DNA from 4 places in the Selenihalanaerobacter shriftii genome. Region 4 is predicted to be linked to each of the others. Evidence: riboswitches for the same ligand, from Rfam matches in the RefSeq annotation. Region 4 holds a riboswitch; each other region holds the start of a gene.
The links. Region 4 has a riboswitch for cyclic di-GMP ahead of B5D41_RS03400 (HD domain-containing phosphohydrolase). Riboswitches for the same ligand answer to the same signal wherever they lie in the genome.
Positions count from the first base shown of each region.

Region 1: it holds a riboswitch for cyclic di-GMP, as region 4 does, so the genes downstream of both, B5D41_RS03635 (methyl-accepting chemotaxis protein) here and B5D41_RS03400 (HD domain-containing phosphohydrolase) in region 4, are expected to answer to the same signal.
Region 2: it holds a riboswitch for cyclic di-GMP, as region 4 does, so the genes downstream of both, B5D41_RS14005 (ATP-binding protein) here and B5D41_RS03400 (HD domain-containing phosphohydrolase) in region 4, are expected to answer to the same signal.
Region 3: it holds a riboswitch for cyclic di-GMP, as region 4 does, so the genes downstream of both, B5D41_RS01850 (methyl-accepting chemotaxis protein) here and B5D41_RS03400 (HD domain-containing phosphohydrolase) in region 4, are expected to answer to the same signal.

Region 1 covers NZ_FUWM01000006.1:48,130-55,872, forward strand. The annotation lists gene B5D41_RS03635 (methyl-accepting chemotaxis protein) at 1-1,468, opposite strand, end outside; cyclic di-GMP riboswitch class I at 1,575-1,668, opposite strand; gene B5D41_RS03640 (hypothetical protein) at 1,854-2,033, opposite strand; gene B5D41_RS03645 (AfsR/SARP family transcriptional regulator) at 2,260-5,451, opposite strand; gene B5D41_RS03650 (hypothetical protein) at 5,816-5,995, opposite strand; gene B5D41_RS03655 (bacteriohemerythrin) at 6,614-7,743, shown strand, end outside.
Region 2 covers NZ_FUWM01000021.1:12,467-20,209, forward strand. The annotation lists gene B5D41_RS11130 (cell wall hydrolase) at 1-36, opposite strand, end outside; gene B5D41_RS11135 (cold-shock protein) at 212-415, opposite strand; gene B5D41_RS11140 (hypothetical protein) at 570-752, opposite strand; gene B5D41_RS14005 (ATP-binding protein) at 872-3,238, opposite strand; cyclic di-GMP riboswitch class I at 3,354-3,447, opposite strand; gene B5D41_RS11160 (AzlD domain-containing protein) at 3,559-3,861, opposite strand; gene B5D41_RS11165 (AzlC family ABC transporter permease) at 3,864-4,571, opposite strand; gene B5D41_RS11170 (cytochrome c3 family protein) at 4,867-6,669, opposite strand; gene B5D41_RS11175 (RecQ family ATP-dependent DNA helicase) at 6,797-7,743, opposite strand, start outside.
Region 3 covers NZ_FUWM01000004.1:91,256-98,998, reverse strand. The annotation lists gene B5D41_RS01855 (carbon-nitrogen hydrolase family protein) at 1-374, shown strand, start outside; cyclic di-GMP riboswitch class I at 697-784, shown strand; gene B5D41_RS01850 (methyl-accepting chemotaxis protein) at 886-2,838, shown strand; gene gatC (Asp-tRNA(Asn)/Glu-tRNA(Gln) amidotransferase subunit GatC) at 3,085-3,381, shown strand; gene gatA (Asp-tRNA(Asn)/Glu-tRNA(Gln) amidotransferase subunit GatA) at 3,403-4,863, shown strand; gene gatB (Asp-tRNA(Asn)/Glu-tRNA(Gln) amidotransferase subunit GatB) at 4,886-6,322, shown strand; gene nifV (homocitrate synthase) at 6,704-7,743, shown strand, end outside.
Region 4 covers NZ_FUWM01000005.1:199,627-207,369, reverse strand. The annotation lists gene B5D41_RS03410 (HAMP domain-containing protein) at 1-338, opposite strand, end outside; gene B5D41_RS03405 (methyl-accepting chemotaxis protein) at 559-2,505, opposite strand; gene B5D41_RS03400 (HD domain-containing phosphohydrolase) at 2,804-4,018, opposite strand; cyclic di-GMP riboswitch class I at 4,104-4,209, opposite strand; gene B5D41_RS03395 (glutathione S-transferase family protein) at 4,401-4,637, opposite strand; gene B5D41_RS03390 (glycine betaine uptake BCCT transporter) at 4,996-6,510, opposite strand; gene B5D41_RS03385 (4Fe-4S dicluster domain-containing protein) at 6,782-7,177, opposite strand; gene B5D41_RS03380 (hypothetical protein) at 7,239-7,544, opposite strand; gene B5D41_RS03375 (hypothetical protein) at 7,652-7,743, opposite strand, start outside.

The DNA.
Region 1 (7,743 bases), on a different contig from region 4:
TCTTATTTTTAACTTCTACCGATATATCTATAAACTGACTGTAATTAGTCTCTAAATTTTCTTTTAAGTCATTATATGCCTGTTGATTATATTTACTAGAGTCAATGAAATCTTTAATTGCTGATTCAATATCTTTGGCAAAATCTTTCTTAGTACCTAACATCCGGGTAAATTCAATCTTAGCCAAAAGTTTAATCTTATTAAATTGACCTGCAACCCCACTAATATCTGAGAATTGATCTTGAATCTTATTCATATTTTCATAAAACACTGCTTTATCACTGATTAAATGGGAATATCTATCTTCTATTCCCTCTAATTCACTTGTTAATTTAGGAATAAAATCAATTAATCTTTGATAAATCAATTCTAAACTAACCTTATCTGTCGATCCAGATCCATTAGAACCTCCAGCAAAAAAGAGACTTAACTGCTCCCCATCCTCTCTAATCTCATTCAAATCAGAACTCATCTGAGTAAACTCTTCTTGAATCGTGAATAATGAATCGTGTAATTGCTTCAAAATGTTATTCATTAATTTTTTAGATAAATTTAACACTTCAGTAATAAAGACTAACTTGTTTAAAATAACTTCCTCTTCACTATTAGCTACCTCAAAATCCTTAATCTCTTGTTGAGTACTTAACATAATTTCAATTAAGTTCTCTAAATTCTGTCTAATTATATCTTGATTTTGAGCTAGAATAATAATATCGTAGATAGGTTCTACAGATTGTTGAATATGTCCCATAAAGTCCTTTAACATATCTGCAATAGTCTGTAATGAATCTAATATATCTTCAAATATCTCTTTAATTTCCATTCGGTAATTAGATGAAATATTTTCTTCAATTGTTCCTAACTCATTTAAATCACCTGTAAACCCTTGATACCACTTCTGTAAAGTTAATATACTCTCTTCAATAAATTCATACTTATCTTTAATATTAGCAGCTAAACGATTAATCTCATTAGAGATCACTCTAAAGCCTGCCCCATCTTTGCCAGCCTTAGCTGAAACTATAATAGCATTAATTGAAAGGTCTTCTAGCTCACTTAATACTTCTTCTAACTCTTCAATTAAATTTAATACTTCCATGAATTGAGCTTCTTCTTCATCATTATCCATTATAAAATCATCTAATATCTCAGATACTTTATCTCTAGCTGATAATGAATCATAGACCTGATGAATCTTCTCTTCTAAGTTTTCTAACACCTCATTCATTTGAAAGTTAGTATCGATTTCAGATTCAGGTTCATCAGTTTCTATAAAATAATTAATTAATAATTTAGTTTCCTCAATAGTTTCATCTATATTCTCTTCAATCTCAGGTAATCGGTTTGAAATCAATCCATAGAAGTCTTCAGTCTTATCAATGATATCTTCTAAAGATTCTATGTTGTGCTTCAAACTATAATTTAAGTCATCTATTATGTTTTGAAATACCTGACTAGATTTAGCCAAGCTATCACCTCCCTAACTAATTTAAATCTCTAAATATATATGATAAAAGCCAAAAACAACAAACCTTATCCCTAATTAGGGATAAGGTTTGTTGTTACACCTATCCCATGGAAGCCAGACAGTCTTAGTATAAAATCAACTATACCTTAGACTCATAGCTTTGCGTCCCTTTCTTTACAAAAGGTATGCCTTTCTCACGGAAAATTTTAATTATTAATCTTGTGAGTTGTCGCACATGCAATATCATATAAAAAACATCCTATAAAATATTATGTAGTTATAAATTATATAAGTTTATACAAAAAATTTGTCGCTAATAAGCTTATTATGTATGCATTTATATATAAAGTATATTTCTTGTATATTATATTAGTTATTTCGACTATTATCTCTTTTTTCCTTCTTTATTAAGTATCTTTAATACTATTTTATCTATTTCTTTGCTCAAATTTATGATTTCTTTATTTACTAAATCATTCTTTACTTCAACTAACTTAGATAATTTTACTAATTTTTTATTTAGTGTCATATTCAGTTCATTAAGTTCACTACTATTTGGTTTCAAACCATTTCTCCTTTCAAAATCTTTTTAGCCTATATATATAAATGACAAATAGTTTTTTATTCTTCATTTATTATTCCAATTCCTTTAATATAATTCTTATTCTACTATATTTTAACATATTAACCTTTCTAACTGATTACATCTCACTTACAATGTACTTACATACCTAAATAAATAATTAAAGGAGTCATCTTATTAATAAGATGACTCCTTTAATATATTCAAACTATAAAGTTATTGACCTATAATACTCTTCTATCCTAGAATTAGGATTAATCTTTAATTCCTCATTTAAAACTTTTTTACAACTCTGATAAGCTTTAATTGCAAAAGACCGTTGCCCCATTTGATTATAGCTTTTCATTTTATAAAAATATGCCTGTTCAAAGTGTTTATTAATCTCTAACATTCTATCTGTTAATTTAATACATTTTTCATATTCCCTATTCTGATAATAATATATTAATAATTCATCAGCCATATCTAAAAATAAACTCATGAATCTTTCTCTTTCTTTAGTAATCCAATCTTGATATAAATCACCTGGTAATAAGTCACCTTTATATAGATTAATAGCTTGGCGGTAATAGTTTATCCTAATTATATATTCATCTGCTTTCTTGCCTTTGTTAAACAACTTTTCAAATAGAGCTACATCATAATCATAAGCAATACTTATATTTAAGCCATAAGAAGATCCTTGTCTAATGATGAAATATGGTTCTTCTTGTGCTGACCTTGTTGGCTCTAAAATTTTATTCAATGCATTTAATGTTACATTAAAACTTCTTTTAGCTGCCTCAATCGCTTTATCTGCCCATAATAAATTACAAATCTTTCCTCTAGAAATTAATTTTTTATGATTAACTAAGAATAATTTAAAAAGCTCTTTAGCTTTCTTTCTTTTCCAATCCTCTTCTACAACTTCTTCTCTTCCACGAAATAATTTAAAATCACCTAAAGCTTGGACCCTTAAAGGGTACCCCGGATGCCTATTTAATTTTGATAAACCAAGTTCATTTAATAATTTATTAACATAGTCAGATTTAACCTTCAACTTACGAGCTTCTATCAAAATAGGAATAAAATAATTAGGGTCACTAGTACCAATTAATGATGACTTTAAAATAAGATATTCATATGAATTCTCCTGGATTATTTGTAAAAATTTACTCATAATAATTTCAAACTCAACTTCTTTATTAAGTTTAAATAATGTTAATGCTAGCCACATTAATGAAGAAGCTAATTGTAATTTATTATTTATATTTATAAAAATATATCTAGATTTTTTAAAATGATTTTCTGCCTTCATTAATTCTTCATTAAAGTAATAGTTAAAACCAAGTCCTCGTAACAGAATACCTTTAGCAAATTTATCTCTTTGTTCATCAGCATACGTTAAACCTTTTTTGCCATATTTTATTCCTTCTTCTATATTCCCATAGAATGCTTGGAAAGAAACTAATTGTGCTAATACTTCGAACTTATGCCAAGTTAAATCTAAAGGAGAAGATAGCTTATTTATAGCATCTAATATATGAATATATTCTTTATTATAATACTCTATCAGATGAGCACTAGATAAACGATAACTAAATACTAGATATGATTCTAGTAATGATTTATTAATTCCATTACATGATTTTAATTTTTCCCATATATACGTCTGGGCTTCATCAACTTCACCTCTAAATAAATGATATAATATAGGATAAAAAAGCGGATTATTATGAAAAGAAATCGAATTCCAAAAATATTTATTAAAATCTCCTACTTTTCTTATTAACTTTAAAGCTTCCTTTAAATTACCTTTTCTAAAAGCAAGACTAGATTTTAAACTATTATAATACTTATCACTAATTTGAACATCTTTTACTAAATTATCTGCTTCTTTAACCTCACCTTGTATAAGTTTACTCTTAATCTTTAAATATGTATACATATCCTTTTGGTCTGTTGATAATTCTCTTTTATATCCCTTTAATTTTTGAAAATAATCTAAACCTTTAGTGGATTTTATATAAAAATATGATCTAGTAAGTCTTATTAAAGCTATAACTATACCTTCATTATTATTCTGTCGCTGAAAGATATATTTTGCTTGTTGATAATTCTCAATCATCAATTCAAATTCTTCTAAGCAACAATTTAAATTTCCTCTATAGATTAATAATAATGGATAAGCATGGAATGCTTCCTCAGATAAAGCTGTTAAATATTTTCGTAATAAACCAAATTCATTATCTTTTAACCATTCTTTACTATGTGCAACTGCTAATTGAGCTATTTCATCATTTTCTTCTAGTTCTTGACTATGATATAAAACTTCGTCAAAATAATTATTCTTTAAATAAATTTTTTTAGCCTTATCATGTAATTCATCTTGATCATATACTTTATCCGTTCTCGTTTTTAAAGCTTCATGAAAATGTTTTCCATAACGATATTGACCTTGATCTATTCTTTCAATAAAACTTGATTTAGTAACTAATTTCTCTAATATCATTTGGCTATTATCAATATCTAATAATTGATCACAAATCCTAACATCTAACTTCTTTAATATAGCAGTCTTCAATAAAAACTCTTTCAACCTATGATTTAAATCATCTAAGATTTCATACTTTAAATAATCAAAAATCATCTCAAAAGTATTATCTTCCTTAGACAAGATTTCTTCTAATTTCATTCCTTCTTTCAATTTTCTAGCCATTAAATCAATAGCTAGCAACCATCCATCCGTCGTCTTAATTATCTTTTCTATCTCAGAAGTATTAAGTTGAAGGTCATATTGTACTGAAATCAATTCTTCTACTTGTTGCTGATCTAATATAAAATCTCTCTCTTTAACTATTGCTACTTCCCCCTTTACCTGCCAAGTAGATAATTTAGGAAATTGGACCTTTTGCCTACTTAAAATTACTAAATGCAGTGAAGAAAAAAGTGATTCTATAAAATAACTAAGAGATTCTAAAATCGATTCATTATTTAAAACAAGATGAAAATTATCAAGTATTAAATAGGTGTCAGTAGTTAAATTATCTATTAAAATATTAATTAATTTTTTTATGAATGTATTTATACTTAAATCTTTTTGTTTTAATTCTTGTAATAAAGAAGAAGTAGCATTTTCAATTTTTTTATTCCCAACTCCAAAAGCATTAACTAAGTTAATCCAAAAAGTAGTAGTATCAATCTTCTTTTCTTCAATACTATACCAATAATGAGCATCTGGAGAATTAGTAGTAAGAAAATTAACTAACGTAGTAGTCTTACCGTAACCTGGACCACCTTCTAAAATCATTAAGGGATACTCTTTGATTTTTTTATATTTTCTCCACAAAAATTTATTATGCCAAAACCTATTTTGACATCTAGGAGGAATAAATTTAGACTTAACAACTATATCACCCATAAATTACAGCTCCCTATAACAAAATTATTGAATTTCAAAATATAAGCTCCCTCAACAAATTATTGACTTTTCAGTTAATATTTTAACATATCATTCTTACTAATTGCTAACAAAAGACTATCAATATAGTTACAATAATCCACATGAATTCATAAATGCCTTTAGAAGAATGATATATATATCCATTATCTATATATATGTATCATTCTGTAATTTTTCTGTTAATCCTTTTATTTTTCGACATTTATTATAACCTTAGTGCTCTTTAGCAATGATTCTTTATTATGAATAATAAAGAAAGCCTGTTCTCGTTAACGAGAACAGGCTTTCTTTAGTTAATATATAGTTTATTTAAATATTTTAATTAACAACTGCCTTGTGGCTGATTGCCGCCAGTGATAGCAAATCCACTACCAAAGAATGACTTTTTATAATCAATTTGTGCTCCGTTCAATTGATCAACAATTTTTGAGCTTAAAATAAATTTAAGCCCTTTAGCTTCGACTAATTCATCATCATCATTTTTTGACTCTACAAGAGTCAATCCATAGTCTGGGCCACCTCAGCCAATTGACTGTAGAAAAATTCTAATTAAAGCTTTTGGTTTATTCTCATCCTCTAACAGTTCTTGAAACTTTTCAACTGCCTTATCAGTAACTGTAAGCATCCATAATCACTCCTTAATTTTTTATCCTATTGCCCCCCTAACATAGGGGCAACTAAATTATATAATAATTTATTATAATTGTCAAGTATTGCTAGTCCAAACTATGTACTAATATGCATATTTTTTTAAATATAAAAAAATGGCACGGGTGGCAGGACTTGAACCCGCAGCACCTGGATTTGGAGTCCAGTGCTCTGTCATTTTGGATAAACTTCGGTTTCAGAATTGATTTGAATTACCTAGTATAATTTTATTATAGCGAAAATCTTTCTGATATTGTATTATCCTAGTAATCATCCATAATTTCTTCAAAGGAGAATATTATTTTTTGTCGAATAAACATAATAATGGCATTTTACTTTGTAATATTTTTAGTTTAGTTACTATAAATATTTGCAATGATAAAGCTAATTTTCATGAAATTTACTTATACTTATGACAGCAAAAACCTATAATATGTTAGTGCTAGAGAGAATACTAAGAGGAGGAAAATTTATGAATTCTAAAGTACGAAAGAAAAATATTGGTTTACATTTGAAATTTGGAATTGGAGTAATTTTAATTCTTTTATTGAGTATTATAGTAGGAAACTTTTTTACGGGAGTAACAGAAATTTTTATTACTATTTTACTTGGCTTAATTTTATTTGAATTTTTATTAAATAAATTAGTGACAAATAGACTAAATGAAGCAATCAAGTGGTTACAAGAAATTAAAACAGGAGATATTGAATCTAATTTGAAAGTAACAAGTGGTGATGAAATAGGTTTATTAAAAGATGAATTAATAGATTCCTTTGGCGGATCAGGGAGCAACCAGGGAGAAATTATTAAAAAAATCAAAAGTGAAATTGGTAATCTATCTATCTATAGTCATGAGTTATCAGCTTCTTCTCGAGAAGGTAATTCAGAGGTAGAAGATACAAATGATCTTATAGAAGATATGATTTCTAGTATTCAAGATATATCAGCTAGTGCTGAAGAAGTAACAAGTTTTGCTGAAGAAGCAACTTCTCATACTCATTTAGGAAAGAATAATATTCAAGAAACAATTAACAGTATACAGGATATTAATCATGCAGTTGATGAAACTATAGAAGTTATGCAAGAGTTAAATGATTATTCTCAGGAAATAGGAGAGATTATAGAATTAATTACTAATATAGCAGACCAAACTAATCTATTGGCTTTAAATGCTGCCATTGAAGCTGCTCGTGCAGGAGAACATGGTCAGGGCTTTGCGGTAGTAGCGGAAGAAATTAGAGAATTAGCCGAAGAAACTGCTGATGCTACTAGTAATATTGTAGAAATAGTTGAAGCAACTCAAACTAAATCAAGTGAAGGATTAAATTCTATTAAAGAAGTAAATGTACAAGCTAAGGAAGGAAAAAAGGTAGCAAAAGAAACTAACCAAGTCTTTACTGAAATCGAGACAGTTAGTCAGCAGACAGCAGAAATGATTGAACAAACGGCTGTTTCTGCTCAAAATTTAGCTGAAAATAGTGATATGTTAATGAAAAAATCGGAGAACATTTCAGAAATTTTTGATGTGGTAATGAGTTCTTCTAATGACCTTGCAGAGATAAGTAAGGATGTAAATGATTCAATGAATAATTCTAACATAGA
Region 2 (7,743 bases), on a different contig from region 4:
AAAAATCAAAATTACTATAACCTTCTTTTTTTTCATTTCACCACCTCCACTTTTTTTAATTTTAATTCCTACTGTATATACTTTTTGCGATTTAATTTTTTTTATTCTTAAATCTCTATTTTTATTAAGAATAAAAAAAGCCTAGGCAGATATCTGCCTAGGCTTTGGATTCAATTTATTCTTTCAAGAAGTTCACTAACCAATTTATAGATTATAATTTAGTTACGTTTTCAGCTTGAGGACCTTTTTCTCCCTCAACGATTCCAAATTCTACTTCTTGTCCATCTTCTAAAGCTTTGAATCCTTCTTCTTCGATTGCAGAGAAGTGTACAAAAATATCGTCTCCTTCTTCGCTCTCAATAAATCCATATCCTTTCTTAGCATCAAACCACTTTACTGTTCCAGTTAATGTCACTAAAAATCCCTCCATAAAATTTAAAGATCATATTTTTCGCCAATATTTCTAGAAAACTATTGACCATTCCATAAAATATTGTAACATAGAATAGCTCTTATGTCCAGAAAAATATAAATAAATTATGTTATATAAATTCCATTAATAACTAAAATTAACACTTACCTTTGCAGTTCTTTAATGTAAGATTTAAGCCTTTAGCTACTTCTCCAACTTTCATTGGTTCTACTTCTAATTCTGAAGCAATCTCTTGAGCTACTTCACATTCTAGACTTCCTCTAACACTTCTCTCTTTTATCGCCCTCTTTATAACCTCTTGTTGATTTTTAGCATCCATATGATATATTCATTCCTCCTTGCTATTAGCATCCCTTTTAATTATTCTATTCTTCATCTTTTAACATTTACCTGCAAATTAAGTAAAAAAACACCAAAATGGTAGCTTTTTATAATTCTTTATCTACTTACATCACAGAATTCTATACCTATTCTACTATCAAGACTTTGACTCGCATACCTATAATCCTCTTTTAATTTCTCTTCTGATATTCTTTTAACTGGTAGTTTTACAATGAATTCACTTCCTTTTCCATATTCACTCTCTACTCTAATCCCACCATCATGCATTTCTACAAGTAATTTAACAATAGATAATCCAATTCCACTTCCTTCACTATTCCTTATAAGCGATTTATCTGCTTGTCCATATCTTTTAAATATTACGTCTTGCTTTGCTTCTGGAATGCCTACCCCTGTATCTTTAACTGAAATCATAATATTTTCTTCTTGCTCTTTGATATTAACTGATATTATATCATCTTCATCTGTAAATTTAACAGCATTAGATAAGAGGTTTAACATGATTCTTTCAATATTAAATGGGTCACAAGCTATTACTCTTTTATTAACATCTATATTAAAATGTAATACCCTATCTTTATTCTCTATATAATCTTTAACTGAATCGACTATCTCTTTAATAACCTCTACTATATCATAATCCTGCAAATCTAATTCAAATGAATTATTATTTATTTTATTAATATCTATTAAATTATTTACTAATCTTAAAACTCTATAACCATTTTGATTAATCATATTTAAATATCTATTAATCTGTTTACTTTCTTCTAAATCTGCCTTTTTATTCAAATATAAGTCCAACATCTTTAAGGCAGAAAATATAATGTTTAACGGTGTTTTTAATTCATGTGATAAACTAGCAAAAAATTCAGTCTTCAATTCTTTACTTTTAAGTTCCGCCTTTAATAATTCTTTTTCAGTAATATCTATACCTGAACTAACCATTTCTTGAAAACCACCATTCTTATCTCTTAAAATCGTATTATGCCAACTTATTTTTCGGAATTCACCTTCGTTAGTTATGATTTCACTTTCACAACATTTAATGGCCTCTGGATTTTCATTTATCATTTCAGTAAATAGTGATCTTAATTTTAAATCTCCTTTTTTAACAAAATTATTAAACCAATCTTTACCTATAATTTCTTCTTGAGAATATCCTAGGATTTCACATCCTTTTTTATTAATTAAAGTTACTTCTTTATCTTGATTTAAAACTAAAAATATGACCTCTGAAATATCAAAATATTTTTGTAACTCTTTCTTTTTTTTATATAACTTTTCATTTGTTTCATTCAATCTGGTTACCCTATTATATAATCTATCTTGCATCTTATTAAGAGCTATTGCTAATTCTCCTATTTCATCATTAGAATTTACTTCTAATGATGAAATACTCAACTTATCATCACTAAAATTATTAGAAATATTCTGAGCAAAATTAGTAACTATAGTTAAAGGTTGTAAGCATTTATTAGTTAAAATTATATTAAGTATTATAATAGCAATTACAACTATAAGTATTATCCAAAATATTACTTTGGATATTTGATTTGAAATTTTCATCAACTCAGCCTTTTCAATTATTGATATAAATTTTAAATTAGTCTGAGGAGAAGTATATAGACTGATAAAATACCCCTTATTATTCATAACTGTTTCAAAATTGGCTTTTTGCATTTCCTTTATATTATTTAATTCTTCAATTTCAAGGCTGCTGATATCCTGAAAGTTTAATTCTGGTCTTTTAGGATTTGCTAAAATAATTCCTTCATCAGTAGCTAGAATTATATATCCTGTGTCCTTAATTTTAATATCCTCTACTATCCTTACTAAACTATCTAGTTTAATATCCATCCCTTGAACTCCTATAGTTTTTCCATGATCATTATCAATTGTTGTAGCTAAACTAATATTAAATGATTTGTTGAAAGACTGATAGTAAGGATCTGTTATGATTACATCTTCTTTATTCTTTATAGCTTTTTTATAAAAAGGCTTTGTTTTGGGATTATAATTATTTACATTTACTTTTTTAGGCCACTGTATATAACTTCCATTTTTAGTTGTAATATATACATATGATAACTTAGAATGTGATTCAATGAAATTTTTAAATAGTCTATGAAGCTTTGGATTGGGACTAATCCTTTGTAATGCCTGATTTGTTGATTTATTCACATAAGAAGTAGAAGTTTGCTGGTTAAGATTCTGAATAATAGGATTTGTTGCTAACATCTTACAGTCTTCTTTTAAAGTTTGAAGATATAGGTTAATCATATTATCAGCTTGTTCAATTTCATGAATAGTCTTTTTAATAAAATTATGTTTTATTATTTCTTTTGTTGTTTTTAATTCTAAATAACTTATAGTAATTATAGCTATTGATAATAGTATTAAAAATAATATTATTAATTTATTCTTAATACTAGCTTGTATTTTATTGAAAACACCTTTCATAAATTCACCTCCTTTTTTTATAAATAGAATAAACCTTATTCCTCTTTTAGCATATCTAAGAGAAATAAGGCTTAATACTTCTAAAATAATCTTAACATCTTTAGAACCTATTCCCTTCGACAAGTTAACAATCATAACAAAATCAAAGATCTTGCCTTAGATTTAACTCTTTGCGACCCTATCTTTCAATAGATGTGCCATTTTCGAGGATTAATATAATCTTTTAAAAACAATATTATATTTTAGTAATATTTTCCATATTACTTTATTTATATACTCTAACAGTAAATTCCTGCATTTTTATCTAAATAATTGAATAATCAAAATGTTATTTCCCAGAAAAAGACTCCAAAAATACTACTAACTACTATTAATAATAAATTGATTTCAAAAATAGCTAAACTGATTGCAACTATTCCACCAATAATTGCTGATTCTTTACTTCCAGTAGATGATAAAATTCCCGGAAAAATCAATGCACCTATGGCTGCAAACGGAATAAACTCTAAAAATCTCCGCAAAGAATTAGGTAACTCCATATCTTGTAATAAAACAATAGGTAACATCCGAGGGACATAAGTAACCACAGCCATACCAATTATTAAAACTATTAAATTTTCCATTACTAAACCGCCTCCTTAGGAAAGAAATAGCTTCCAAGTGCCGATGCTAATATAGTTGTGATTACTACTCTCCATCCTGTTGAAATACTGCTAAAAAATGAAGTCCAACTTAAAAAAGTATTAATTACTACTGTAATCAAAGATACAATTAAGATTGCATAAGATTTCTTTAAATTAGGAACTAATATCCCAATGAACATAGCATAAAGAGCAATTCCCATGCTAGTTTGAAGTGTTTGTGGTAATCCCATACCTAAGAAGACTCCTCCGGCAGTTCCTAAAACCCAACTACTATAACTAACTAAGTTTAATCCTAATACAAAATGAAAACTCAATTCATTTTCAGGTCGTAACGATGCTATGGAAAATGTTTCATCAGTAATTCCAAATGCTAATAATGCTCTTAATCCTTTAGGAGTATTCTTTTTAATTCTTTGCGCCATTGATGCTGACATTAGAAAGTGTCTTAAATTAACAATCAAAGTAGTAACTATGATTTGCCAGTGTCCTGTACTTAATGCTAGTAAATTAACTGCTACAAATTGACTTGCTCCAGCAAATACTAATAGTGACATCATAATGCTAATATAATCTGGTACCCCAGTTGATTTTGCCACTAAACCGAAAGTAATTGCTATAGGTATATATCCTAAAGCAATAGGTACTCCTGCTTTAACTCCTGCTTTAAATGATAGATTCTTAGCTGCCATTGACCTTACTCCCTTCTTACTGTTACAATATGATGTATACATGTGCAATATAATCCATGCTTTATATTATATCAAAATATGTTATAGTGCACAAGAATTCAAACAGGAGGTATTCCATGGCAAAAATTAACCTTAAAATCGGTAAAAAACTTCATCATATAAGAAAGCAACTTCAACTTTTAATTTACTATCCTTTTTAAACTTAATAGCATTATTTTAATTTTAATTAAGACCTCCTAAGTGATAATAGGAGATCTTAATCTGTATTACTTTAATTATATTTTTTAATAATTGGCTACTTTACTTGATGAGGATTTCCTTCAAAAGAAGTTGTATTAAGCTTAGGTAATGCAAAATCTCCATTAGCTTTAAAATCATCTTCATAAACCCAGTAAGCAAAATCTTCTAATTCATATCCTTTACCTAATGTAAAATCTTCTTCCACTTGGATATCTTCTATCCTTAAACCCTGTTTATCTGCTACTACCCAATGACTACCACTAACTTTTTCTGTTGGTACTTGTCCAGTATAGGTCCATTGAGACTTATATTTTTGCTGAGCTGTAGCATGACAATCTTGACAAGAACGACCTGGTCCAATAGCATGTGACATCTTGTCCATCTGAAACCATAATAATGATTTACTGCCATTCGGAGCAGTAACAGTGCCAATAGTATAATAAGCATCATGAGAGTTTGGTCTATAATTCTTAATATTTCTAAATGAAACCTTATTTGAAGACTTAAATTCTTTAGAAACATTATTAACTACATGAGGTGTTGGTTTAACCGGAATCCATTGCCCCTCTTGGTCTTTGATTAAAATTGGTCGTTCAGTTGTACCATAATATTGTTTATGTTTAGTCAATGGAAAGGATAATCCCGCTGTCTTGCCGGCTGCTATTACTGTAGCTTGATATCCACCTAATTTTTGAATATGACATGATTCACAGACTAAATTCTTATGTGTAGAATTCTGTAATTTTTTAAACTTATCTTGATGACAATTAGCACAAGTCTCTTCTCGTTCTACTCTTCTAATAGGATTATGTTTATTATTCTCACTACCTTGATGACAATCTATACAATTTAAACCTAGACTATTATGCACATCGGTAGGTAAACCAGCTGGAAAAGCATAATCTCCTCTAATATAACCAGCACCTCGTCTTCTATCTTCTGGCCCTGCATGACAGATAGTCCCTCTGCCTCCACCATAACAGCTAATAGCTGTAGGGGTTTTACTAAAAACATGTACACCTTTCTCTTCTTGCGGCATATAATGGCATCCGTTACAGTCAGCATGACAACGATTACAAGCACGTTGAGTAGCTGATAATCCTTTTAAATCTAAATTAGATGCTAGCTGGTCATTAAGGCGTTCTTGATTATTCTCTGATTGATAGACTTCAGAAAAACCTTTATCTAGCTGTTGTTTTAATAAACCTCTCTGCGGCTCACTATATACAAGCCAGGGTCGACAATTATGAGGTCCAACAGCTGTCCAATCAGTATATAGACTCTGGAAACGAGCAGCAGCCATTGGAGTAGCATTATACTCCTCAAACTCTTTAGTATGACATTTTCCACAAGTCTTTTTAGCTAAATCTGGATCATATGTTAAAAGTTCCTCTTCTTTAAGACCATACTCTAAACCTAATACATTTACACCTTCTATATGAGGTAATAATTTATTGACTCTCTTATCTTTACGAGGTTTTAAAGCTACTACTTCATCTACAGGCTGCATCTTTAACTCATCAGTAACTCCAATCACCATATTACGCAAAACACCATCATGTGCTTTCTCCTTATCAGTAGTCGTCGAATCACCTAAATGACAATCCTCACATTTAACTCCTGGCATTTTACTCTGTTCTCTTACTATAGCATTAGTGAAATAAAATTCTGGATAACCTGACTTTCGCATAGCAGTTTGGTCACTATGACAGGAAATACATCCATTGGTGACTTCTTGCTGTGTTTGTTGTGGCGGTTCTTTAGGTTGTGATGGAGTTTCTCTAAAGTTATTTACATAAATTAAACCACCTATTGCTAAGAATGCTAATATCATAACCCATTTGAATGTTCGGTCCATTTCTAACCTCCTTCCAACTATCTCTTTCATATATTATTCTTACCTAAATATACTTGTATATGTATATTATGCATGCAAAAAGCCTCCTATTCTAGGAGGCTTTTTATAGATATCATTTTTATAATTACTAATTATCTTTACATTTAAACTCATCTATTATCTCTTTACATAACCTTATATTGTAATCTTTACTCTCCTTATCTAAAACATCATAGACCACTTCAAGCATTTCTTTACATCCACTAGCTAAAACTGCTTTTAAAGCATATTGTCTAACTTGTGCTTCTTTTGCCTGCAGACAAGGAGCAATATACTTTACTAATTCTTTATCTGCTAATTTTTTAGCCGCTGAACATGCTCTTCTCCTAACTTCATAATCTGTATGATTATATAATTGAGGTAATAAATCTTTCTTTATTCCTTTGTTACCTATATCTAAAGCTAATTGTCTTAACTGCTTTATATTTAACCTATCTAAATATTCTGCTTTATTAGCTGATAATTCATTTCTAGCATTATTTGCTTTGAAGGTTTTCTTATCTAACTTTTTCTCTACATCATTAAATTTCTTCTGAGGCAAATTTAATGACCAATTAAGAGAGTAAGGATTTTGTAAAAGATTATATCCTGAGTGAGCAAGTTCAATTGTAGGGTATAATTGGTCTGTTTTTTGTAAAATATCTTTTTTAATTAATTTATTAATAACTTCAATTACTTTCTTTTGAGTATAATTCTTTAACATACCATAATTTTCTAACCGATGTAATCCTCTTTTTAATATTTTCTTAGCTTTTGATTTAGCTAAAATTTTCGCTACTGTTGTAACGCCAAATTTTCCATCTAATTTATTAATCATCTTAAGAATCCCATAAATAATCTTTTCTTCTCTAATAGTAACCTGGTCTAAATCTATATTAAAACAGTTATCACAACCTGGACATTCTTCTAATTCCTCAGTATTACCAAAGTAATTTAAAATAAATTGATGATGACACTTATCAGTAGTCGCATACTCTTGAATCTTTTTTAATTTATTATATTTATTCTTCTTTAATTTTTTTAACCTTTTAAAAT
Region 3 (7,743 bases), on a different contig from region 4:
GACCATCAGCCTTATTAAGAAGCTTTGATATTTGGGAAATGACAAATAAAGCTAGAGCATATGACAATCATGTATATATGATTGGTGTAAATGCTGTCGGACCTGACGCTGGTAATAATTATAACTTTGGTCATAGTATGATTGTAAGTCCAATCGCACAGAAATTAGCTCAAGCCCGAGGCGTTGAAGAAATTATTGCTGTCGAATTAGATAATGATCCTATTAAGAATGTAAGTTTCGGTACTAAATCCCCTATGATCTTTGATCATTTAGAAGATAGAAACATTGGTATGTATGAAGAAATTTTAAAAGAGGCAAAAAGTCAGTTCGAACCGTCTAAACGAATCCCTTATAAGAAAACAGAAAATAAGTAAGTAGAAATAAATAACCATTGATTAATAATTTTAACCCCTTAAAATTAATTTAATAGATGATAAATTTAAAGAGGTAGCAACTCCCCCTTTTTTGTAGTTTCCCCTTGCAACTTTATTAATAAATTACAAAATGATTAATTGCTACCTCTTTTTATTATATATAATGGATTATAATTTAATCAAGATAATTTATGTTACCTTGACAGTATTTGAGACAACTGATATAATTAAGATTACAAGGCAAATTACTACAAAATTAGACTATATGTATAATAATACTACATATGAGTAGTAAATATAATTTACATAAATTAAAATATCCCTGGTAAAATAGCACGCTTATCGAAAGGTAAGGTCGCAAAGTCTTGAATCTACGGTATAATATATGCTATGATTGTCAGACTGCCGGAGGGGATGATAGGTTTATAAGTGGATTAACCCTATCCCTCTTTTATTAATTGAGGGTAGGGTTTTATTAATTTTATTTATCAAGTAAGGAGAGATAATAAGTATGAATTTAGTTGAGAAGTTACGTTCTAATTTAAGATTTAAATTAGTAGCTTTAATGATGGTGATTTTAGTCTTAGTAGTAACAACTATTTCTGGCTATCTTATTTATAAAAACCATACAGAAACGATGGCTAATTTTAGAAGGCAAGGTGAAGTATTAGCAGATATAATTAAGACTAGTAGTATGAATGCTGAAACTGCTTATAAACAAGCTGAAAATGTATTAGAACAAGATATGATAGCTGAAGCTAAATTATTAGCTAATTTAGTAGCAGCAGGTGATATTAATAATCAAGATCTAATTAAATTATCTAAAGAGACTGGGATTGATGAATTTTGGATTACTGATGGCAATGGAACAGTAACTTTAACTAATTTTACAGACGGATTAGGGTTTACTTTTCCAGATGATCCAGAGGCACAAGCTTATCCATTTAGAGCGATATTAGATAATCCAGATAAAGTGGTAGCTCAAAAAGCTATGGTTCGTGATGTAGATAATACTTTATTTAAGTTTGTTGGAGTCGGTAGATTAGATAAACCAGGTATAGTTCAAGTAGGGATGGATGCTAGTGTTTTAACTACTCTGAATGAGAAAATAGGTTTACAAAAGATTATAGACCAAGTCAGTAGCCAAGAAGCAATCTCTTACATAACAATTATAGATAAGAACTTACAAATAACGGAGAGTAGCAGTAATTATAAAAAATTCAAGGCAGAATTAAAGAATTATGTTAAAAAGAATCAAGGTATGCTAGGGCAAGTAATTAAAAATGGAGAATATAAGACTCAGTTATTGGAATTAAAGAATGATTACATTTATGAAATAATAGTTCCGTATAATGGAATGGCTTTAAGGATAGGTCTTGATTTCAATGAAACTGCAGCAGCTATGAATGAATCTAGAAATAGGGTGATTATGATTAGTATCATCTTATTATTGATTGCTGGTTTAATTATTAATTTCTTTGCTAAGAGAATTACAGGACCAATTCTAGATTTAGTAGAAGTTAGCCAGACAGTAGCAGCTGGAGACTTCTCACAGAAGATTGAAATTGACAGTGAAGATGAGATAGGTGAATTAGGTGAGTCTTATAATTATATGTTGAGTACTATTCGTCAAATCATCAAAGATATTTATGAAAATGCTGAACATTTAGAGACAGTCTTACAAGAAGCAACTGCGAGTGTGACGCAAGTTAATCAGAATACTAATCAATCTAGAGATTCAATAGGTGAGGTCAGTAAAGTCATTGGAGAGGTTTCTACTACTATTGAAGAATTATCTGATCGTTCCCATGATATATATTCAGCAGGAGAAAAAACATTTTCTGAAATTAAGAATACAGATCAAAAGATTGAATATGGTAATAGGATTTTAGATGATGCGATTGAATCCATGAAGAATTTAGAAAATAAAGTTGAACAGATTGGCGAAATTTCCAATACAATTATGGAGATTACTGAGCAGACGAATCTATTAGCTTTAAATGCTGCAATTGAGGCAGCACGGGCTGGAGAACAAGGTAGAGGTTTTGCAGTAGTGGCTGATGAAATTAGAGAGTTAGCTGAAAGGAGTGCGACCTCAACGCAAAAAATCCAAGATATAATTAATGGAGTAAAAGGTGCTACACATAATATGCGTGAAATTACTATAGGTACTGAAGAATCTGATGAGAATAGTATTGTTGATATTTTTGATTCAATCTCTGAAGCTTCAAACTTAATTACTGAAAATATGGATGATGTAATTGAAACAAGTGAAGACCAAGCCAGTAAGACAGAGGAAACAAGTGCTTCTACTGAAGAAATTTGGGCTTCTACTGAAGAGATAAATTCTAAGTTTGAAGAAGTAGCAGAATCAGTATCACATTTACAGGATATGTTAGAACAGATTGCTAAAGACAGTGAAGATTTAGTAGATAATATAGACGATAAAGTAACCAATATATAATAATATTACTTCTTTAAACTTATTATATGAAGATAAATTACTCAATAAGCCAATAATATATAATTAGATGGTCAATATATCTTGTGAGATTAGGGTATGTTGACCATTTTATTTGTAATTATTTCCTTTATAACTGTATATACTAACTTTATATTAACCATTATTAGAGATTGTTGCTTCAATTCCCAGGCTATGTTATAATGATAAAAGGTATCTAGATGTATATATGAAAGGGTGGTGAAGTTAATGAAGATTGACCAGGCTACAGTAGAGAAGGTAGCTATGTTAGCTAGGTTAGAATTATCAACAGAAGAAGAAGAAAAAATGACAGATCAATTAAATGATATTTTAGATTATGCGGACAAGCTAAATGAGTTGGATACTGAAGGTGTTGAACCAACAGCTCATGCTTTGCCGATTAAGAATGTTTTTAGAGAAGATGTTGTAGAAGAGTCATTAGATCGGGATATTGCTTTAGAGAATGCTCCAGAAAAGAAAGATGGGTCATTTAAAGTACCTAAGGTTATAGAAACTGGAGAGTAAATCGGTTAAGGAGGGACTGGAATGAAATTTTATGAATTAACTGCTCATGAATTGCATGAGAAGTTAAAAGCTGGTGAAGCAAGCGCACAAGAGGTAGTAGAAGCTATTTATGAACGAATTGAAGAAATAGAAGATGATGTACAAGCTTATATGACTTTAACTAAAGAAGTAGCATTGGACAAAGCTAAAAAGGTAGATGAAATGCTTGCTAATGGTGAAGAAATAAGTCCTTTAGCAGGAATACCAGTAGCTATTAAAGATAATATGTGTACTGAAGGAATAAAGACTACTTGTTCTTCAAATATCTTACATAACTTTAAGCCGCCTTATAATGCAACAGTAGTTGAAAAATTAGATAATGCTGATACTATTATGATTGGCAAGACGAATTTAGATGAATTTGCTATGGGTTCTTCTACTGAGAACTCTGGTTTCTTTACTACTAAGAATCCTTGGGATTTAGAGAGAGTACCAGGAGGTTCTAGTGGAGGGTCAGCAGCAGCGGTTGCTGCCGGAGAAGCCCTTATCTCTTTAGGGTCTGATACTGGTGGTTCAATTAGACAGCCAGCTGCGTTATGTGGTGTAGTAGGAATGAAACCTACTTATGGATTTGTGTCTAGATATGGATTAGTAGCTTTTGCTTCTTCATTAGACCAAATTGGACCATTTTCTAAAGATGTGACGGATTGTGCTTTAGCTTTAAATTATATTTGTGGTCATGGCCCACATGATTCCACTTCGGTTGATAGAGAAGTACCGGACTTTACTGAAGCTTTAGTCGATGATGTATCTGAAATGAAGATTGGAATTCCTAAAGAATACTTTGGTGAGGGAATAGATGCTGAGGTGAAGGAAGCAGTAGAAGCAGCTATTGAAAAATTAGAGGAATTAGGAGCTACTTGTGAGGAAGTTTCTTTACCACATACAGAGTATGCTTTGCCGACTTATTATTTAATAGCACCAGCAGAGGCTAGTTCAAATTTAGCTCGTTATGACGGAGTTAGATATGGTTATCGCTCTGAAAATGCTGATGGATTAATTGATATGTTTAAGAAGACTCGTAGTGAAGGGTTTGGAGATGAGGTTAAGCGTAGAATTATGCTAGGAACTTATGCTCTAAGTTCTGGATATTATGATGCTTATTATCTTAAGGCACAGAAGGTTAGAACATTAATTAAGGATGATTTTGAAAAAGTATTCGAAGATTATGATGTTATAATTTCACCAACTTCTCCATCAACAGCATTTAAGATTGGAGAGAAGAGTGATGATCCATTACAGATGTATATGTCTGATTTATGTACAATCCCAGCAAATCTAGCTGGAATTCCAGGTATTTCAATTCCTTGTGGATTTGATAGTGAAGGTTTACCTATTGGACTACAATTCTTAGGTAATCATTTTGCTGAAGAAAAATTAATTCAAGTAGCTTATGCTTTTGAACAGAATACAGATTTTCACCGACAGCGGCCAGAACTGTAATTTAATTGTGGAGGTGTAGAGAATGCTAGAAGATTATGATATTACTATTGGGTTAGAGGTACATGCCCAATTAGATACAGATACTAAGATTTTCTGTAGTTGTAGTAATGAATTTGGGGCAGAACCTAATGTGCACACTTGCCCAGTCTGTTTAGGTTTGCCAGGAGTATTACCAGTTTTAAATAAGAAAGCTGTAGATTATGCAGTTAAAGCAGGCTTAGCTTTAAACTGTGATATTGCTACTTTTAGTAAATTTGATCGTAAAAATTATTTTTATCCTGATTTACCAAAGGCATACCAGGTTTCCCAATTTGATTTACCTTTATGTACAGATGGATATATAGATGTAGAGACTGAGAATAATGAGGAAGCAGTCAGAATTAGCATTAATCGCATTCATATGGAAGAAGATGCTGGAAAGTTAGTACATTCAGATTCAGGAGATAGTTTAGTTGATTATAATAGAGTAGGGACTCCTTTAATTGAGATTGTAACAGAACCAGATATTCATTCACCTGCTCAAGCTATTGCTTACCTTAAGAAATTAAAAAGTATTTTGGAATATTTAGAGGTCTCTAATTGTAATATGGCCGAAGGTTCTTTAAGGTGTGATGCGAATGCTTCTATCAAACCAAAAGGTGCTAAAGAGTTAGGAACTAAGACAGAATTAAAGAATATGAACTCTTTTAAGGCTATAGAAAAAGGTCTAAAGTATGAGATTAAGCGGCAAGAGAAGGTTTTAGATTCTGGAGAAGAAGTAGTCCAAGAGACTAGAATGTGGGATGCTAATCAGGAGAGGACATTCTCAATGAGAGGTAAAGAGGAAGCTCATGATTATCGTTACTTTCCGGAACCAGATTTAGTTCCGATGGAAGTGGATAAAGCTTGGTTAGAAGATATTGCTGAGACTATTCCAGAATTACCAGCAGTTCGTAGAAAGAGATTTGTAGCAGAATTTGGGCTACCAGAATATGATGCTGAAGTTTTAATTGATTCTAAATCGGTTGCTGATTTCTTTGAAGCTACAGTAGAAAAGCATGATGATCCAAAGAGTGTTAGTAATTGGATTATGGGAGACTTAATGCGTTTATTAAATGAAGAAGACATAGAAATAGATGAAGCTAAAGTAGATCCAGATGGTTTAGCAAATATGTTAAAGCTATTAGATGACGATACTATATCAAGTAAAATAGCTAAAACTGTATTTGAAGAAATGTTCAATACAGGTAAAGCTCCTGATACTATTGTGGAAGAAAAAGGATTAAAGCAGATTAGTAATGAAGATGAATTAGGAAATATTGTTGATAAAGTAATAGAGGAAAATCCTGATGCAGTAGCTGATTATCAAGGTGGAAAAGATCAAGCTATCGGTTATTTAGTAGGTCAGATTATGAAAGAGACTAGAGGTAAAGCTGATCCTCAATTAACAAATGAAATGTTAAGAGAAAAATTAAATTAATTCTATTTTAGCCCTCTTAATTATAACGATTAAGAGGGTTATTTTGTATTTATATAAAAATCTTAATATTTATAATTTAGGATAAAAAATCATGATACAAATAATACTTTTATTATTTGTAAGTTGGGAGATGGTCTTAGGAAAGGTAATAAGGGTTGACAAAAAGCCAGTTAGATTGTATAATATAGCTATAGGATGTATTAAGTATGGGTATTGATGGGGGTAGAAAATTAAAGAGTACAGAGCTAAAATAAATTAGTTATATAATTTGTTTTAAATTGACTCTAAAGATTATACTTTAGAGTCTTTCTTTATACCATCTTTGTAATATTATACACTTTAATGTATAGTAATTAAGAAGAAGAGAAGAGGAGTGATTAGATGGAAGGAATAAAAATAGTTGATACTACTTTACGTGATGGAGAACAGACTGCAGGTGTTGTATTTGCAAATCGAGAAAAAATTAGGATTGCTAAATTGTTAGATCAAATTGGTGTAGATCAGATTGAGGCTGGAATTCCTGTAATGGGTGGAGATGAAAAAGAATCCATTAAAACAATAGTCAATGCTGAACTAGATGCTAGTATTATGGCGTGGAATCGGGCAGTAGTTTCTGATGTTAAGGCTTCTTTAGATTGTGGAGCAGACGCAGTAGCTATTTCAATTTCTACTTCAGATATTCATATTGAGCATAAGTTAAAGCAGGATAAAGACTGGGTGCTTTCTAATATGGTAAAAGCAGTAGAATTTGCTAAAAAGAATAACCTATATGTATCAGTTAATGCTGAGGATGCTTCACGGAGTGATAGAGAGTTCTTAATTAAGTTTGCCAAAGAGGCTAAAGAAGCAGGAGCAGATAGATTAAGATATTGTGACACTGTAGGAATTATGGAACCATTCGATATTCACGACCGAGTTAAATATATCATTGATGAAGTAGGTATAGACATAGAGATGCATACTCATAATGACTTCGGTTTAGCAGCAGCTAATGGTTTAGCTGGAGTTAGAGCAGGAGCAAATTACCTTGGAGTTACAGTTAATGGTTTAGGTGAAAGGGCCGGAAACGCTGCTTTAGAAGAAGTAGTTATGGCTTTAAAATACTTATATGATGTAAAGATGGAGTTTACTACTGAAGACTTTAGACAACTTTCTGAATATGTTGCTCGAGCATCTGCTCGGGACTTGCCAGCATGGAAGGCAATCGTGGGTACTAATATGTTTGCTCATGAATCTGGAATTCATGCTGATGGAGTATTAAAGAATGCATCTACTTATGAAGTATTTACTCCGGAAGAGGTAGGTTTAGAAAGACAAATTATTATCGGTAAACACTCTGGGAAGAAGGCTATCGTTAATAAATTTAGAGAGTATGGTATTAAATTAACGGATAAAGAAGCAGAAGAGGTTTTATCACGAGT
Region 4 (7,743 bases):
GCTTCAACCCCGCCTTTCTTTAATGGAGTCAACTGCAACTCTTGTGGTTTAGTCTTGTTCATATAAGTAGTAAGACTCTCATCTGCTTCTTTAACAATAGGGTTTGTTGCTAACATTCTAGTATCTTCTTTAACAGCTTTAAAATATAGACTAATATTTCGATCTACATGTCTAATTTCTCTACTAGTAGCTTTAATAAAATTATTTTTTAGTTCTTCTTTAAACTTATCCATAACTAAATATCCTAAAATAATTACTGGTATTAATGAAACTAATAAAAATATGATAATTAATTTAATTTTAATGCTATTTGTAAAGGCCCCACCTTTTTCATGCATAAAGATACCTATCCTTCCATTATATTTATTTTATTAAATCATAAACTATTATTTAATACCCTAAAAATATCTACTATATATAAAATTTAGATACCATTAGATTAATCCCTTTATTTTTTACCTTTAAATCTATTTTTTCAACAGTATAATACTATTTTTCTTAATTATACATATAAATGGCCAATATATCTTCAAAAAGATATATTGGCCACTAATAAATTTAAATCCTAAATTTTTCAATTAATCCTTGTAACTTTTGTGCCATATTAGCTAATTCTTGAGATGACTTTGTTACTTCCTCTGACATATTATTAATATCCTGCGAAGCATTCATCACCTCATCACTGTTTTCAGCTAAGCCTTGAGTAGATGCCGCTGTTTGTTGAATATGGGCTGATGTTTCTTCAATTGATTCTTTAATTTTAGCAAAAACTTTACCGGTCTCTTTTACTAATTCATTTCTATCTTTAACCTTATCTTCTACTTGTTTTACTGCTTGTAATCCATCTTCCGATTTATCTTGAGTATCCTTAATTAACGTATCAATCTCCTGGGTTGCTTTAGCAGTTTCTTCAGCTAATTCTCTAATTTCCTCAGCTACCACTGCAAATCCTTGACCATGCTCGCCTGCTCTAGCTGCTTCTATTGCTGCATTTAAGGCTAACAGATTAGTCTGTTCTGCTATATTTGTAATTAGTTCTATAATTTTACCTATCTCTTGTGAGTTTGAATCTAACTCATCAATAGAATTTACAGCATTATTTACTGCTTCGTTAACTTCTGTAATACTAGTTAACTCTTCAACTTTGCTACTTCCTATTTCTGCTTGTGAATTTGCTTCTTGTGCTAAGCCAGTTACTTCTTGACTAGTTGCTGAAATCTGCTGTATACTTGCTGTCATTCCTTCAATATTTTGATTACTACTTTCAATTACAGCATTACCTTCTTCTGCTGAAGCAGATAGTTCTTCACTATATGCTGATAGATCTTCAATTGTATTAATTAAATTAGCAATCATATCTTTTAGACTACTCTGCATGTCATTAAGTGCTTGACTTAAGCTACCAATCTCTCCATCTAATTCATTATCAAGTGACTTAATATCCAAATTACCTTTAGCAATCTTTTGTGCAAAATCTGTAGCAGCAATTATTGGTTCTGTAAATCTATTAGAAAAGATTACTGCTATTATTATGATTATAATCGCTGCTATCAAGACTATCCCTAGAACTAATTTATATATATTACTTAATTTACTGGTTAGCTCTGACTTCTTCATAACTGATATAAACTTCCAACCAGTCTCAGGCGATGTATATACATTCATTAAGTAATCCTGTTGATTCATTCTTGTTTCAAAATTACTATTCTTTAATTTTGATATATTATTTAATTTATCTACACCTAACTTCTTTATGCTCTTAAAATTTAACTCTGGACGCTTCGGATGAGCTAAAATAGTCCCATCACCAGTAGTTACAATCATATAACCGGTCTTACCTATTTCTATCTCTTTTACCATATTAGTTAAGCCCTTTAAACTAACATCTAATCCTTGAACACCTATTATTTCTCCTGCTTTGTCTTTAATAGTTGTCACCGTACTTACAATTACTGCATCATCAGCTGCAAAATAATATGGTTCTGTTCTAACTACTTCACCTTTATTCTCCATGGCAGTCTTATAAAAAGGCCTCTCCCTTGGATCATAATTCTTCATAAGAGAATTAGCAGGCCACTGAATATATCCTCCATTTTTAGTGGCCATATATACATATGCTGATTTAGGATGAGTTTTAGCAAAATGAAGAAACTTTTTATAAATCTTAGCTTCAACACCTCCATTCTGTAATGGAGTCATATTTAATTCTTCTTCAGTCGTTTTATTCATATAAGTAGTTATTGTCTCATCTGCCTGTTTGATAAAATTATTACTTGCTAGCATTTGACAATTCTCTTTAACAGTTTCAAAATATAGATTAATAGCATTATCTACTTGTCTAATTTCTTTAGTGGTAGATTGGACAAAATTCTCTTTTAATACAGATTCTATTTTGTTAATTCCTAAATAACTTAATATAATTACAGGCACTAAAGAAATTAATAGTAATAAAGTAATCAACTTATTCCTAAGACTATTATTAAAAAATGACATTATTCTTTTCATATATTATCCCCCTATAGAAAATTATAAGTCTCCCCTTGCAAAATAAAGCTAATATCTTAATATTAAGATATTAGCTTTATGCTTTTAAACTTCAAAATCTTCAACTATTTTCTGTAATTCCTGAATAGAAGAAGCTTTTTGTTGAATATGAGATGCTGTAACCTTTATATCCCTCCCCCTTAACTTAAGCAACCCTATTATTCTAAACGCGATGATTATATAATCTTGATTAGTGTAATGGCTTAAAAGAAAGCCCTAAAAAATAGGACTTAATAAATTATAAAAAATTAATATAAATTTATAAAGCAATATTAAAAATATCTTTATTGTCTAAAGCTTTAATAAACACCTTGACTAACTCAGGGTCAAATTGACTCCCAGCACAAGCCTTTAATTCACAAACTGCTTCATTTTTGGAAAATGGATTTCTATAAGGTCTTTTAGACGTCATCGCTTCAAACGCATCAGCAACAGCAATGATTCTTGCTATTATAGATAATTCACTTCCTTGGAGCTTATCAGGATAACCATTTCCGTTAAAATACTCATGATGATGGCGAACTCCCAATATTATTTCATCACTTAAATCGACTTGTTTTAATAAATTAGCTCCAATTATTGGATGCTTTTGTACTTCCTTATACTCCTGGTCAGTCAATGAAGTAGGTTTATTTAAAATATTATCAGAAATACCTACTTTCCCTATATCATGTAATAACGCAGCGTATCTTAAATTATACATAGACTTTTCATCTAAACCAAGCTCTATACCGATTGCTTTTGAATACATTGCCACATCTTTACTATGTTTTGAAGTATATAAATGTTTTAATTCAATTATCTTTGAAAAAGTATCGACTAAATTAGAGTTTGAGTCAACTACTAATTTACGTCTATTTAATATTAACTGGTTTTCAATAGCTTTAGTCGTAGATATTATTAACCCTAAACTATATGAATTAGAATTGGATAATGGAGTTATCAAGCTTAAAACTCCTTCAATCTGATTATCATCATTGTGTATTGGAGAGCCATAACAATTCCAATTATGAAATGATCTATTATAATGTTCTGGTCCTTCAATCTTGATTGGTTTTTGTAATCTAATACTACAATCAACACAGTTATTTCCCATTTCTACTTCCGAAACTTGTACCCCTTCAGTAATATCTAATTCATTTAAATGTTCCTGCATTTCTTGATTACCTGCTATTTCTATAAGATAACCTTCACTATCAGCTAATATTAATAATGATTTTGAATAATCTATTTGAGAAAATAACTGCTTCATTAAAGGCTTAGCAGCTTTAATTAATTCTCTATTATTATCCTTTAACCCATTTAGATCTTTAGTAAGTAACTGCTGTACATTTAACCCATCAATAGGAGCACCTAACTCCTCACACCGTTGCCATGCCTTTAAAACCGTCTCCCTAACCGTGATACTTACCTTCTGTCCTGATGTGAATTCTTTCCAAGCTAAAAATGTCCTCTTCAGATCATTACCATTCATAATACATTTCCCCTTAAACCTTTTTAAATTAAAAAACCCTATTCCTCATAGAAGAATAGGGCTATCCCTGATAACCTTTATTACCTTCGGTAGCTTAACGATCATAGCATGATATTATTAATAGTCAAATACCATACCTTAGATTTAGAGCTTTGCGACCTCACCTTTCAATAAGTGTGCCTTTTTCGAGGAAAAATGCTAATAATATTCTTTGTTTTTATAATAAACACAAAATTTAACTATTTACAACATATTATATCTTCTTCCATATTTAATGTCAAGGGGACATTTGTCCATAATATACTATAATATACCAGTATTCCAAATAGTTATTGTAAAAATCATACAATGAAATTAATCATTAAAATATATTTATTATTAATTAATTACCATACTGCTCATCTAAATATTCAACTATTCTACTAGAGTCATATACTACAGTCCCATCATTATCTTCTAAAACTGGTACTAGAATTTGACCAGTTAACTCTTTTACCTTTGTTCTCTTATCTCTATCTCTAGGAGTTTCTATAGTTTCATAATCTAACCCTAGCTCATCTAGTTTATTTCTCACCTTTATACAGAATGGACATGTTTCAAATTGATATAATTTCATCATCATTCCTCTCCTCCTTATGTAGTATAATTTAAATATCTTTTTTATTTTATTCCCTCTTTTATATAATACTATAAATTTTTTTAATCTCCTATTAAAAAACCAAAATATTAATATCTTATGATAAGAACACAAAAAGGTCATATTGAACAAATCATCTTATATATTAATCAGTTATTTTAAATATAATGCAGAAATTATACTATAATATTAACTATTATTTTCCATTGTATAATCATGTTTAATTTATAATCATGATTGACATTTAAATGTAACTATGCTATTATAAGTATAAAATATAAAACCCAAGTATTAGCTAGCTTTATAAACTACCTAATACTCGGGGAGCTATTAAATATATTTAGTTAACAACTTCTTCATTTCTAAGAGCTTTAATTAAAGAAACCATACCAAATATCATTACAAATACAAATGGAAAGGCAGCTGCTATCGAAGCTGTCTGTAACATAGATAAGCCACCAGCTAACATAAGTGCTAAAGCTAATGAGGATTGAATTGCCCCCCAAATTAATTTTCTTTTGGTAGTTGGGTTTAAATCTCCATTAGATGACATCATACCTAACACAAATGTAGCGGAATCAGCAGATGTAATGAAGAAAGTACAGAGTAAACAGATTGCTATAAATGATATTAAACTACCTAAAGGATAATTTTGCATAACAACGAAAAAAGCTGTTGGAGTTGATTCTATAGCTTTACTGGCAATTCCTGTCCCTAAATTAATACCTAGAGAACCGAATGTAGCAAACCAAATAAATGATGCTAGTGTAGGAGCTAATAGAACTCCTCCGACGAATTCTCTTATGGTCCTACCTCTTGAGATACGTGCTATAAAGGTGCCTACAAATGGAGCCCAAGCAATCCACCAAGCCCAATAAAAGATAGTCCAGCTGCCATACCAGCTACTATCACTAAATGCTCCAATTTGTAAACTATCTTTAATAAATGAATTTAAATAAGCACCTACCCCTTCAGTAAATGCATTGATAATCAATACGGTAGGACCAATAATAATTGCTGCCACTACTAAAAGAACAGCTAAGGTTATGTTCGTATTTGATAAAATCTTAATACCTTTATCTAATCCACTAACTGCTGAAATCATAAATAAAAGAGTTACTACAGCTACAATGATTATCTGTACTAAACCAGTCTCTGGTATACCAAACAAATGATTAAGTCCACTATTGATTTGTAAAGTACCTAAACCTAAAGAAGTTGCTACTCCTGCTACAGTTGCAAAGATAGCTAGAATATCAATAAACTTACCAATACTCCCTGAGGCTCTCTCCTCTCCAATTAACGGAATAAATATACTACTAGTCAACCCTGGCTTACCTTTTCTAAACTGCATATAAGCTAAAGCTAACGCAAAAACACTATAATTAGCCCAAGGGTGTAATCCCCAATGAAAAAAGGATTTTTTTATTGCAAAATTTGCAGCAGCTGTTGTTCCTCCTTGAGCACCTAAAGGCGCCATATAATGATTTAAAGGTTCTGCAACTCCCCAAAAAACAAGTCCAATTCCCATACCTGCACTAAATAACATAGCAAACCAAGAAATTATGCTATATTCAGGCTCTGCATCATCTGGCCCTAATTTAATACTGCCATATTTACTAAAAGCAATCCAGATCGAAAAAACCACAAATGAAAACATAGAAGTTAAATAAAACCAACCAAATTTACTTACTAAGAAGTTAAAGATTGAATTTGCCGTATTTTCAAAATTTTCTGGCATTAATAAACCCCAAAAGACTATAGCAAATACAATACCCAATGAAATATAAAATACTTGATTCGATTCTTTCTTATTATCTCCTAATCGATCAATATCTTCTTTTTGTACTGTCATGTAGATATTCCCCTCCTTGGTTTTACTGACTTCTCTACTTCTCTAACTGATAACAGTAACTAAATTTAAATTAATTAACACCCCCAGTTTAAACTTTAAAGTACTCCTAGTAATATATTATTATAAATGTGATTATTTGTCAACCATGTTTATTTATTAATTATGATTATTTAATAAACTTGATTATAGAGTATGTACATAATAAAAAACCTAAGACTCCAATAAGGAACCTTAGGCAATAAGTACATAATATAGGTATAGTTATTATAATTTATTGATCTTGATCATTTTTTCTCTTAGGACAGTGAGCTTTCTTTTCAAATCTTCTATTAATTCGAGAGGTATTCGGTTCAACTCCTTTTTCTCTAGCCATTTTTCGCAGAACTTGCATTATCTTTTTCATATTTATTCCTGAAGGACATTTTACTTCACATTTATCACAAGTTCCACACATCCAAATAGCTCTACTATTTAATACTTTATCTTCTAAACCATCAATTATTTGTTCAATTATCTGTCTAGGCGTATAGTCAAACCTATCACTCTCTTGACACATCCCCCCACACTTATAACATTGTAAACAATTACGTAATGTACTATTACTTCCTTCTTCTACTCGTTTTAATAAATTATTATTCATAGTATCGGTATCAAGTTTATATAACATTCTTTCTCCCCCCTCCCTTCTTTAAAATCAGGATCTGCTTCTTCTTTAATACTAGTTAACTTCATTTTTGGGTAGCTATCTTTACTCCTTCTAAAGGTCTTTCAACATTTTCTGCAATTCTATCTTTAAGTTTATATAATAAAGCACCTATATGAAAGATATCACTTTCACCTTTATACTCACGCCCCATCATATTTAGCATCATGTTAACACTTTCTCGCACTTCTTCATTCCCGTTCATGAAATGACCAAACTCATTTAAAAATGTCCAACAACCATTGCAGACTGCACAAATATCTAAGCCTTCTTCTTCAGCTAAAGAAATATTTCTAGCTACAGCCGGCATAGAAGCTGTCGGTGATGCCACATTAGCAAAGGTTACAAACCCTCCTCAACATGTTTGATCTTCAGATTCAACAAGTTCTACCCCTAACTTACTTAAGACATCCCGTGTACAAGATTCAATACAATACGTTATTTATTAATTCTCTTAAAGCCATTATTAAGACATTTCCCTCTACATCCTGTAGCAATAACTCTACCGGTTTGTGGATCTTCTAAAAAAG